One region of the Micromonospora peucetia genome, then DNA from elsewhere that is predicted to be linked to it. Evidence: riboswitches for the same ligand, from Rfam matches in the RefSeq annotation. Region 1 holds a riboswitch; each other region holds the start of a gene.
What was found. Region 1 has a riboswitch for S-adenosylmethionine ahead of GA0070608_RS24180 (ABC transporter substrate-binding protein). Riboswitches for the same ligand answer to the same signal wherever they lie in the genome.

Region 1 (3,252 bases):
GGGCGTCCGGGTCGTCGCCCAGCACGCTGCGCCCGTCGAGCAGCACGTCGCCGCGGTCGGGCTCGATCAGCCGGTTGATGGTGCGCAGCAGGGTGGACTTGCCCGACCCGGACGGACCGATCACGCAGGCCGTCGCCCCGCGCGCCACATCCAGGTCCACCCCGCGCAGCACCCGGTGCGCCCCGAAGGCCAGGTGCACGTCCCGGACGCTGAGGCTCACCGAGGTCGTCGTGTCGATGCTCATCGCTGGTTTCCTCCCGCCGCGCCCGGCAGTGCCAGGTCGAGGTCGTCATCGGCGTCGTCGGGCGCGGCAGCCTGCCGGCCGTGCCGCAGCCGCCGGTCGATCCAGTTGACGACGTGTGTCAGCGGCACAGTCAGCACCAGGTAGCAGAGCCCGGCCAGCAGTAGCGCCGACTGGTTGCCGGTGTTCGCCGCATAGTCCTGCCCGATCCGGAACAGTTCCCGCTGGCTGGCCAGCAGGCCGAGGAAGTAGACCAGGCTGGAGTCCTTGATCAGCGCGATCAGCTGGTTCACCCAGGCCGGCAGCACCCGCCGGATGCCCTGCGGCACGATCACCAGGCGCATCGCCTCGCCCCAGGACAGGCCCAGCGCCCGGGCCCCCTCCAGCTGGGTGGCCTCCACCGACTGGATGCCGGAGCGGAAGATCTCGCCGATGTAGGCCGCCGCGATCAGCGACAGCGCCAGGATGCCCAGCGGATACGGGTTGGGCCCCCACACCTGCATGCCCAGCGGTGCCAGCCCGACGCCGATGAGCAGGATCGTCGCCGCGGCCGGCAGGCCGCGGAACACGTCGGTGTAGACCCGCGCCGGCCACCGCAACCATCGGGTACGCGAGATGCCCGCGACGGCCAGTGCCATGCCCAGCACCGAGCCGAGCAGGGCGGCGGAGATCGCCAGGATCAGCGTGTTGGGCAGCCCCACCGTCAGCATCTCGGGCAGCGCCTCGCGCATGGAGTCCCAGTCGAAGAAGGTCTCCCACAGGGTGCTCAACGGATCCATCGTCTCTCCTACCGCCCCGCTCGCTCGTCGTCCGTACGTGTCAGGAGGTGGCCGACGCCGCCGGCACCGGGACCGTGCCGCTGCCCGGCTTGAAGTCGGCCGGGATCGAGCGGCCCGGGTAGTACTGGGCCTGCAGGCGGCTCCACGTGCCGTCCGCGATCACCTCGTCGAGGCCCTTGTCGAGCGCCTCGCGCAGCTTGTCGTTGCCCTTGGCGAACGCGTACGCCGTGGGCGCCGGGCTGAGCAGCTTGGCCGCCACGGTGATCTTGCCGCTGCTGTCGGCGGCCGACTTGTCGCCGATCTCGGCGGGGGCGATCCAGGCGTCGGCGGTGCCGGCCTTGAGCTGGTTGATCGCGCCGTTGTAGTCGGGCACCCGGACCGGGTCGAGCCCCTCGCCGGTGGCGTAGTCGTCCTGGACGGTGCCCTGCACGACCACGACCCGCTTGCCGGTGAGCTGGTCGAAGCCGGTGATCGACGAGCCGGCCGGCACGTCGAGTCCGAAGTGGCCGAAGTCGTAGCCGTTGCCGAAGTCGACCGTCTTCTTCCGCGCCTCGGTGATGGTGATCGAGGAGCTGCCGACGTCGAACTTGCGGTTGTTGACCTGGGAGAGCAGGGCGGAGAAGTCGGTGCCGACGAACTCCACCTTCAGGCCGACCTTCGCGGCGACCGCGGTGAGCAGGTCGTTGTCGAAGCCGGTGAACTTGCCGTCCTTGAGATAGACGTTCGGCGGGGCGTCGGTGAGCGTGCCGGTACGCAGCACGCCCGCCTGGAGCAGGTTGTACGGGTTGTCGGCCGTGCCGGCCGCGTCGTCGCCGCACGCGGTCAGGGCGGTGGCGGCGAGGACGGCGGCCACGCCGAGGGCGGCGGCCCGGGTCACAGAAGAAAGGATTCGCACAGGTGTCTCCGAATGAGGTGTTCCGGCGGCGGGCACAGGCGTGCGGCGCCGGCGGGACGCCCGGTGGGCGTACCGCTGGGAAAGTGGTGCCTGGAAGAGGGGAGTGGCGCGCCTAGCGCGGGTCGCCGGGGCGACAGGAGGTGGCGCAGACCCGCATCATGTCGATGTGGCGACGCCGGATCAGGGCCGGCGACGTCAGGGCCACGGCGGGGACCGCCGGTGGAACGCAGATGCGAAAGGACATGGCTCTCCCTCGGTCGCTGTCGACCTGGGAACCAGGCCGCGCTTGCACCGGAGCCGCTCCGGTGCCTGGTCTTCACCCGGGGCACCCCTGCGCGGACGAGGGTTGCCGGCCAGCGAGCCGGGGCTTGACGCTGGCGCTCATGACCTGTTGACGAGGCTAGCCCCGCCACGGGGGGCCGTCCAGCCGCTATGACCACGCTCACGCGGACCCCCGTGCAGGTCAGCGTCACTCCTCGACCGCCCCGCCGACGTGCCGCGGGGGCCGGTACGCCTCCAGGAGCACGTCCACGCTCGGCGCCAGCGTCAGGTCTAGACTTTCCACCGTGATCGCGCTGCACGTCGTCGCCGCCGCGTACGGCCGCTGGATCACCCCGGAACTTCCGTTGTACGGCGACGACCACGAACGCTCCGACTTCGCTCCCTGACCGGCCCGGTGCTCCGTCGACCTCCGGTCCACCTCCGCCACGATCCGGGAGCGCCCAGTCATGCCCGTGCCCGATGACACCGAACTCGTACCGCCCGCCGACCGTTCGTCGGGCGGCGGGCGACCCACCGACGCCGACCCCACCGACACCTCCGCCCTCGCGGTGCTCCGGGCGCCACAGACCGCCCGGGTCCTGGCGGCCAGCCTGCTCGGCCGGATCCCGCTCGGCGCGGCCCCCCTGGCCCTGCTGGTGTTCGCCCGGGAGACGATGACGCTGACCGTGGCCGGGCTGCTGGTCGCCGCGTTCACCGCCGGCACCGCGGTGGGTCAGCCGATGCTCGCCCGGATGGCGGACCGCTGGCGGCAGCCGCCGGTGCTGTGGCTGGCCGTGACGGCGTCGACGATCGGCTTCGCGCTCACCGCCGCGCACGTCAACCTGCCGGTGACCGTCTTCGCCGCCGCCCTGGCCGGAGCGGGCGCACCGCCGTTCGAGTCGTGCCTGCGGGTGCTCTGGCGCGGCCTTCTCCCCGCGCACCGGGTGCAGACCGCGTACACCCTGGACATCGCCGTGCAGGAGACCATCTTCATTCTCGGTCCGGTGGTCACGCTCGCCGCCGTGGGCCTGGTCGGTCCGGCCGGCGGTCTGGCCGCCGCCGCGTTCTTCCAGGCC
Region 2 (3,252 bases), 2.7 Mb from region 1:
GCCTCGAAGTGCCGCTGGGAGAAGGGCGGGAAGTCGGGCAGGTCGGCCTCGTTGGCTGCCGCGCCGATCCGGTAGACCTCGTCGATCGCTGCCTGGTCGGCGGCGTCGAGCAGCGCGATCGTGATGCTCATTGCGCGAGAGTGCGCCATGAGACGACGATCGGGCCAGCGAATAACCGCTGGCCCGATCGGAAGTTGGTCGGGAGGGACGCTCGCACAACGCCTCCGGCGTTGGGTCGCAAGAACTGAAAGTCTCGGGCGAAACGCCCTCCCGCACGGAGCATCTTGCGCCGTGCGGTTCCTGCCGTCAAGTCCTCGTCGGCGCGTTTTCCGCACTCACAGCAAAAACCCAGTCACCCCCTGAAACCCTCTCCCCGCCCCTCCCCCGCCCGCCGCGTCCGCCCGCCGCGCCCGCCGCGCCCGCCGCGCCCGCCGCGATCTTGCACTTTGTGCCCTCAAGATGCCCTGAAAGTCCCGAAACGTCGGGGCAGTAAGTGCAAGATCGCGGGGAGCGGGACGGGGCGGGGCGGGGCGCAGGGCGGGGCGGGGAGCGGGGCAGGGCGGGAGTCAGCCGAGGAGGCCGGCGTCGCGGGCGGCGCGTAGCGAGGGCTTGATGCGGTGGGTGGGGCCGACCTGGCCGGCCACCGCGTCGAGGGTCTTGAGGCCCTCGCCGGTGTTGAAGACAACGGTTTCCGCCGTCGGGTCCAGCCGGCCCGACTCGATCAGCTTGCGCAGCACGGCCACGGTCACCCCGCCGGCCGTCTCGGCGAAGACGCCGGTGGTCCGGGCCAGCATCTGGATGCCGGCGCGGATCTCGTCGTCGTCGACGTACTCCATCCAGCCTCCGGTGCGGCGTACCGCCTCCAGCGCGTAGATGCCGGCGGCCGGGTCGCCGATGTTCAGGGACTTGGCGATGCCGGTCGGTCTGACGGGGGTGATGGTGTCGGTGTCGGCGTGCAGGGCGGTGGCGATCGGGTTGCAGCCGGCCGACTGGGCGCCGAACACCTTCCAGCCGCCGGCCGGAGCCTCGACCAGGCCGATCTCGACCAACTCGGCGAACGCCTTGTCAATCTTGGTGAGCAGTTCGCCGGAGGCCATCGGGATCACCACCTGCGCGGGGATCCGCCAGCCGAGCTGCTCGGCCACCTCGTAGCCGAGCGTCTTCGACCCCTCGGCGTAGTAGGGGCGCACGTTGACGTTGACGAACGCGGTGTCCTCGAACTCGTCCGTCTCCACCAGCTCGCCGCAGAGCCGGTTCACGTCGTCGTACGAGCCGTCGATGGCGACCAGCTCGCCACCGTAGACGGCGGTGGTGATGACCTTGCCCTGTTCCAGGTCGCCGGGGATGAAGACCACCGACGGCGTGCCGGCCCGGGCGGCGTGCGCGGCGACCGAGTTCGCCAGGTTGCCCGTGGAGGCGCAGGCGTAGCGGCTGAAGCCGAGCGCCCGGGCGGCGGTCAACGCCACGGAGACCACCCGGTCCTTGAACGAGTGGGTCGGGTTGGCGCTGTCGTCCTTGACCCAGAGCGGGGCGGTGATGCCCAGCTCGGCGGCGAGGTGCGGGGCGGCCACCAGCGGGGTGAAGCCCGGGTCGAGGGTGACCCGGGTGGCCGGGTCCTGGCCGGCGGGCAGCAGGGCCGCGTACCGCCAGATGTTCTGTGGGCCCGCCTCGATCTGCTCCCGGGTGACCGCCGCCAGCGCGGCGGCGTCGTAGTCGACCTCCAGCGGGCCGAAACAGTCGTAACAGGCGTGCTGGGCGGCGAGCGGGTAGCGGGCCGAACAGGCGCGGCAGACCAGGGCGCGGGCGGGGCTGACGGTGGTGTCGATGCCGGAGGGGGCGTACGTCGACGTCATGTCGAGGGTCCTCTCATCTTTCCCCACATCGCACCCTGCGGCGGGGACGGAATTGGCACCTGCCCCGCGGGGCGCTCTGCGATGAGCGCGCGGGGTGGTTGCCGGGGCGTCGTCGGGCCGTATCCCTCAGCCCCTCTGGATGAGGTATGCAGTTGTGCCGCCGAGTCTAGGCGCTCTCGCCGCCCGGATAAACGGTGGATCCCACGCTGTGAGCGATGCCGCAGCCTCTCCCGCCTTTCGGAAACGCTTCCGGTACGCGGTGACCCACCACCGGCGACCGGGCTGGCGCGGGCCGGCTACCGTGCGGGCTCATCGATGGAAGGGAATCGCGCGATGCGTCGCAAGCTCGTCCCCGTGGTGGCGCTCTCCATGGTCTGCCTGCTGGTCGCCACCACCGCCTGCTCTCCGGGCAGCCGGAAGAAGCGGAACCGGTCCGCCGACGGGTCGACCGGCACCGCCGCCAAGCGGGACGACGTCGACACGGCGACCACCCGGGCCACCCCGACCCCACGCCGTACGGGCGACCAGCTCGCCTGCGTCGAACTGCGCAACACCCGGGTCGGCAGCAGGAAGGTCCGCTACCGGGAGTACGCCGCGCCGATCCGCCTCGTCGACGGCCGCTGGTCCGACCGGGACGGCACGACGGTGGAGTTGCAGCGGCCCTGCGCCGTCGGCGATCTCGACAGCGACGGCGCGGGCGACGCGATCGGCGTGGTCATGCTCGACGGCGGTGGCACCGGGCGCTTCTTCACCCTCGCCGCCTGGCGCAACGTCGACGGCGAACCGGACTACCAGGCCCAGGTCGACCTCGGCGACCGCACCCCGGTGGAGAGCGTCAGCGTGCGCGACGGCAGGGCGACGGTGGTCTACCTGACCCGGTCGACGAACAGCCCGATGGCGGAGCTGAACATCCGGCGCACCGCCGTCTACCAGCTCAGGGGCACGTCACTGGCCAAGCTGAGCCACACCGACGCCCGGGCGACCGAGGCCTCCGCCGACGGCGACACCGCCGACTCCTCGGACTCCGGCACGGTCCCCGACGGCAGCTCCCCCGCCCGGAAGCGCAAGTCCCGTTCCCGCTGACGTCCCCGCCGAGTCGCTGCGCACGACACGACCCAGGCCGCACGCAGCGAAGTCGGGATTGGGCACAGTCAATGTCGACATCCCGACTCGGCGCGGTGGTCGGGAGTGCGGCGACCAGACCGTCTCCGATAGTGTCCGAATAAACACGCAGGGCGACGTCGTCTCGCGTCGATACTCCGGAGGGCCGGATGGCGAGCATCGAGGAAGTCAAGGCAGCCCTCGCACAGGCCGCAGAGCAGGGCAATGCCACGGTCATGCAGATCCGGGCCGCCGTCGAGGCCACGGACCAGACGTTGGCCCGGATGCGGGCAGTCGC
Region 3 (3,252 bases), 2.7 Mb from region 1:
CGGCCGGGCGTACGCCGAGGGGGTCGGCTTCTCCGGCAGCGTGGTGATCGCACAGGTGCGGACCACCGCCAGCGACCTGATGGTGGCCTCCGGCATCAGCCAGGAGGAGGCGAACCGTGGCGTCCGGCAGTCCTTCGGCGACCAGGACCGAGCGCACGATCACGGCCCCCCGAAGCCACCCACCGCCCCGCCGCTTGGCTGACCACCCCGCCGCCCCACCACCCACCGCTCACAGCCCCGCCCCTCTCGCTCACAACCCTGCCCCCTCGCCCGCCGCCCCCGCCTCGCTCGCGCCCCGCGCACCCGCCCCCTCGCCCGCGATCTTGCACTTTCGGCCCCTAAGGCGCGGCTTTAGTCCGGTTTGCCGGGGCAGTAAGTGCAAGATCGACGGGGCGGGAGCGCGGGGCGGGAGCGCGGGGCGGGAGCGCGGGGCGGGAGGCGGGAGGCGCGGGAAGGGCAGGGGTGGGAGGCGCGGGGCGGGGGAAGGGGAGGGCGGGGAGGTCAGGGCAGGGTGGTCAGGGCGGTCAGGAGGCGGTCGACGTGGTCTGTCGTGCTGCCCAGGCCGATGCTGGCGCGCAGGGCGGTCGGTGGCAGGTCCCGCCGGCCGCTGCGGGCCGCCGCCTCGTCGAGCAGCCGCCGGGCCAGCGGATGGGCGCAGAAGAGGCCGTCGCGCACCCCGATGTCGTACGACGTGGCCAGTTCCGCCGCCACCTCCGCCGAGTCCCGGCCGGCCACCACGAACGACACGATGCCCACCCGGGACGCCGCCGGCCCGAACGTGCGCAGCTCCACCACGTGCGGCAGGGCCGCGATGCCGTCGCGCAGCCGGGCCAGCAGGGCCTGCTCGGTGTCGTGCAGGGCGGCCCGGTCGGCGTCGGCCAGGGCGGCGCAGACCGCGGCCAGGGCGACCGCGCCGAGCAGGTTCGGCGTGCCCGCCTCGTGCCGGGCCGGGCCGGTCGCCCACCGTACGTCGTGGGTGGCCGCCCCGACGTGGCTGGTGGCGCCGCCGCCGACCAGGTACGGCGGCGCCGCGTCCAGCCAGTCCGCCCGCCCGACGAGCACCCCCGTGCCGAACGGCGCGTACAGCTTGTGGCCGGAGACCGCGAGGTAGTCGACGTCGAGTGAGGCGACGTCCACCGGTGCGTGCGGGGCGAGTTGCGCGGCGTCCACCGCGATCCGGGCACCGTACCGCCGGGCCACCTGGGCCAGCTCGGCCACCGGCCAGCGCTCGCCGGTCACGTTGCTGGCGGCGGTCACCGCCACCAGCACGGGCGGGCCCTGGTCGACGCCGGGGCGCGCGGGATGTGTGACTGGGCCGCCCCTCCCGTCCGGCCTGCGCAGCTCGCTGAGCGCGGCGGCCAGCGCGCGGACCGCCTCGGCCGGCTCCCGGGGCACCGGCAGCCGGACCGAGCCGCGCGGCCAGGGCAGCAGGTTGGCGTGGTGCTCCCCGCCGAAGGTGACCACCGTGGTGCCGGCGGGCAGGGCCCGGGCCAGCAGGTTCAGCGCGTCGGTGGTGTTGCGGGTGAAGATCACGTGGTCTTCGGCGCGGGCGCCGAAGAAGTCACCGACCGTCTGCCGGGCGCGTTCGTAGGCGAGGGTGCAGCGCCGCGACAGGGCCCCGGCGCCGCGATGCACGCTGGCGTACCAGGGCAGCAGCTCGGCCACCGCGTCGGCCGCGGCTCGCGCGCAGGGCGCGGTGGCGGCGTAGTCCAGGTTTACCTGGCCGGGTACGCCGAGCACGCCGAGCGGCCCGGCGACGGTGGGCGGCTGCGGTGCGGGCGAAGGCGCGAGGGTGACGGTCATGGCCGACCTCCGGGTCCAGGGACCCCGGGTGGGCGCACACGGGCGGGGTCCGCGCTTGCCCGGCACGCGGATCGCGCCGGGCCCGGTCATCACCCGGGGCACCCCACCGCGAACTCGACGAGGGTTGCCGGCCAGCAAACCGGGGCTTGACGCTGGCGCTCGTGACCTGCCGGCAGCATAGCCGGGTGAATGCGGCCGAACCAGCCGGCCGGGGATGGCTACGCTGACCGCATGGCCGACACCCCGCCCGGCGCACCGCTGCCGCCGACCGCGCCCGCCGTTCCGCCGCCGGTCGGGGCCGGGCCCCGGATGCCGGTGCGCCGGCCGGGTTGGCCCCGGTACCTGGTGCTGGCCGGGACCGTCGTGTTCATCGCGGCCTGCGCGCTGTTCATGGTCTTCAGACTCGGTCAGAATCTCGGCGTCGAGGCGCTGCTGATCGGCCTGGTCGCCGCGATCCTCCCGGTTCCGGTGCTGGTGGGCTGTTTCCTCTGGCTCGACCGCTACGAACCGGAACCCCTGAAGTACCTGATCTTCTGCTTCGCCTGGGGCGCGTTCGTCTCCACCGCCGCATCGCTGGAGGTCAACGGCTTCTTCGCGGGGCTGTTCGAGGACTGGGGGCTGCCGGACGGGCTGACCGCGGTGCTGGTCGCGCCGTTCATCGAGGAGCTGACCAAGGCCATCGGGCCGATCCTGCTGCTGATCTTCCGCCGGCGGGAGTTCTCCGGCATCACCGACGCCCTGGTCTACTGCGGGCTCTCCGCGGTCGGCTTCGCCATGGTGGAGAACATCCTCTACCTGGGCGGTCACGGCTACGCCAGCGGCGCGCAGCAGTACGGGCCGGCGACCGGCACCCAGCAGGTCATCGCCATCTTCATCGTCCGGATCCTGCTCTTCGGCTTCGCCCACCCGCTGTTCACCTCGATGACCGGGGTGGGGCTGGGCATCGCCGCGCGCGCCGCCAACCGGTGGGTCCGGGTGCTCGCCCCGATCGCCGGCCTGCTGTTGGCGATGATGCTGCACGGCCTCTGGAACCTGCTGCCCACGCTCACCCAGGCCACCGGCGAAACGTTGATCATGTTGTACGGCTTCATCGGCGTGATGGTGCCGTTGTTCTTCGGCATGGTCGGGCTCGCCCTGTGGCTGCGGGCCTGGGAGGGGCGGATCACCGAGCGGACCCTGCCGGACTACGTCCGGGCCGGCTGGCTCACCCCGCCCGAGGTGGCGGCGCTGAGCAGCCTGGGGCGGCGGCACGCGGCCCGGGTGTGGGCCAAGCGGGTGGCCGGCGATGGCGGGCTGAGGGCGATGCGCGGCTACCAGTTCGCGGCGACCCGGCTGGCGCTGCTGCGCGACGGCGCGTTGCGCGGCCTGGACCGGAGCCCGGTTGACCGGGACCGGACAGCACGGGAGGAACGGGAGCTGCTGGAGGCGATCGGCGCGTACCGGTCGTTC

Region 2: another riboswitch for S-adenosylmethionine. It lies ahead of thrC (threonine synthase); the one in region 1 lies ahead of GA0070608_RS24180 (ABC transporter substrate-binding protein).
Region 3: another riboswitch for S-adenosylmethionine. It lies ahead of GA0070608_RS12350 (aminotransferase class V-fold PLP-dependent enzyme); the one in region 1 lies ahead of GA0070608_RS24180 (ABC transporter substrate-binding protein).

What each region holds. Positions count from the first base shown of each region.
Region 1 covers NZ_FMIC01000002.1:5,363,722-5,366,973, forward strand. Annotated here, with positions in the region: gene GA0070608_RS24170 (amino acid ABC transporter ATP-binding protein) at 1-238, opposite strand, end outside; gene GA0070608_RS24175 (amino acid ABC transporter permease) at 241-1,020, opposite strand; gene GA0070608_RS24180 (ABC transporter substrate-binding protein) at 1,061-1,897, opposite strand; SAM riboswitch class IV at 2,193-2,304, opposite strand; gene GA0070608_RS24185 (MFS transporter) at 2,644-3,252, shown strand, end outside.
Region 2 covers NZ_FMIC01000002.1:2,620,832-2,624,083, reverse strand. Annotated here, with positions in the region: gene GA0070608_RS12270 (GNAT family N-acetyltransferase) at 1-131, opposite strand, end outside; gene thrC (threonine synthase) at 567-1,853, opposite strand; SAM riboswitch class I at 1,864-1,999, opposite strand; gene GA0070608_RS12260 (hypothetical protein) at 2,187-2,936, shown strand; gene GA0070608_RS12255 (hypothetical protein) at 3,125-3,252, shown strand, end outside.
Region 3 covers NZ_FMIC01000002.1:2,639,285-2,642,536, forward strand. Annotated here, with positions in the region: gene GA0070608_RS12340 (FUSC family protein) at 1-202, shown strand, start outside; gene GA0070608_RS12350 (aminotransferase class V-fold PLP-dependent enzyme) at 502-1,803, opposite strand; SAM riboswitch class IV at 1,850-1,970, opposite strand; gene GA0070608_RS12355 (PrsW family intramembrane metalloprotease) at 1,993-3,252, shown strand, end outside.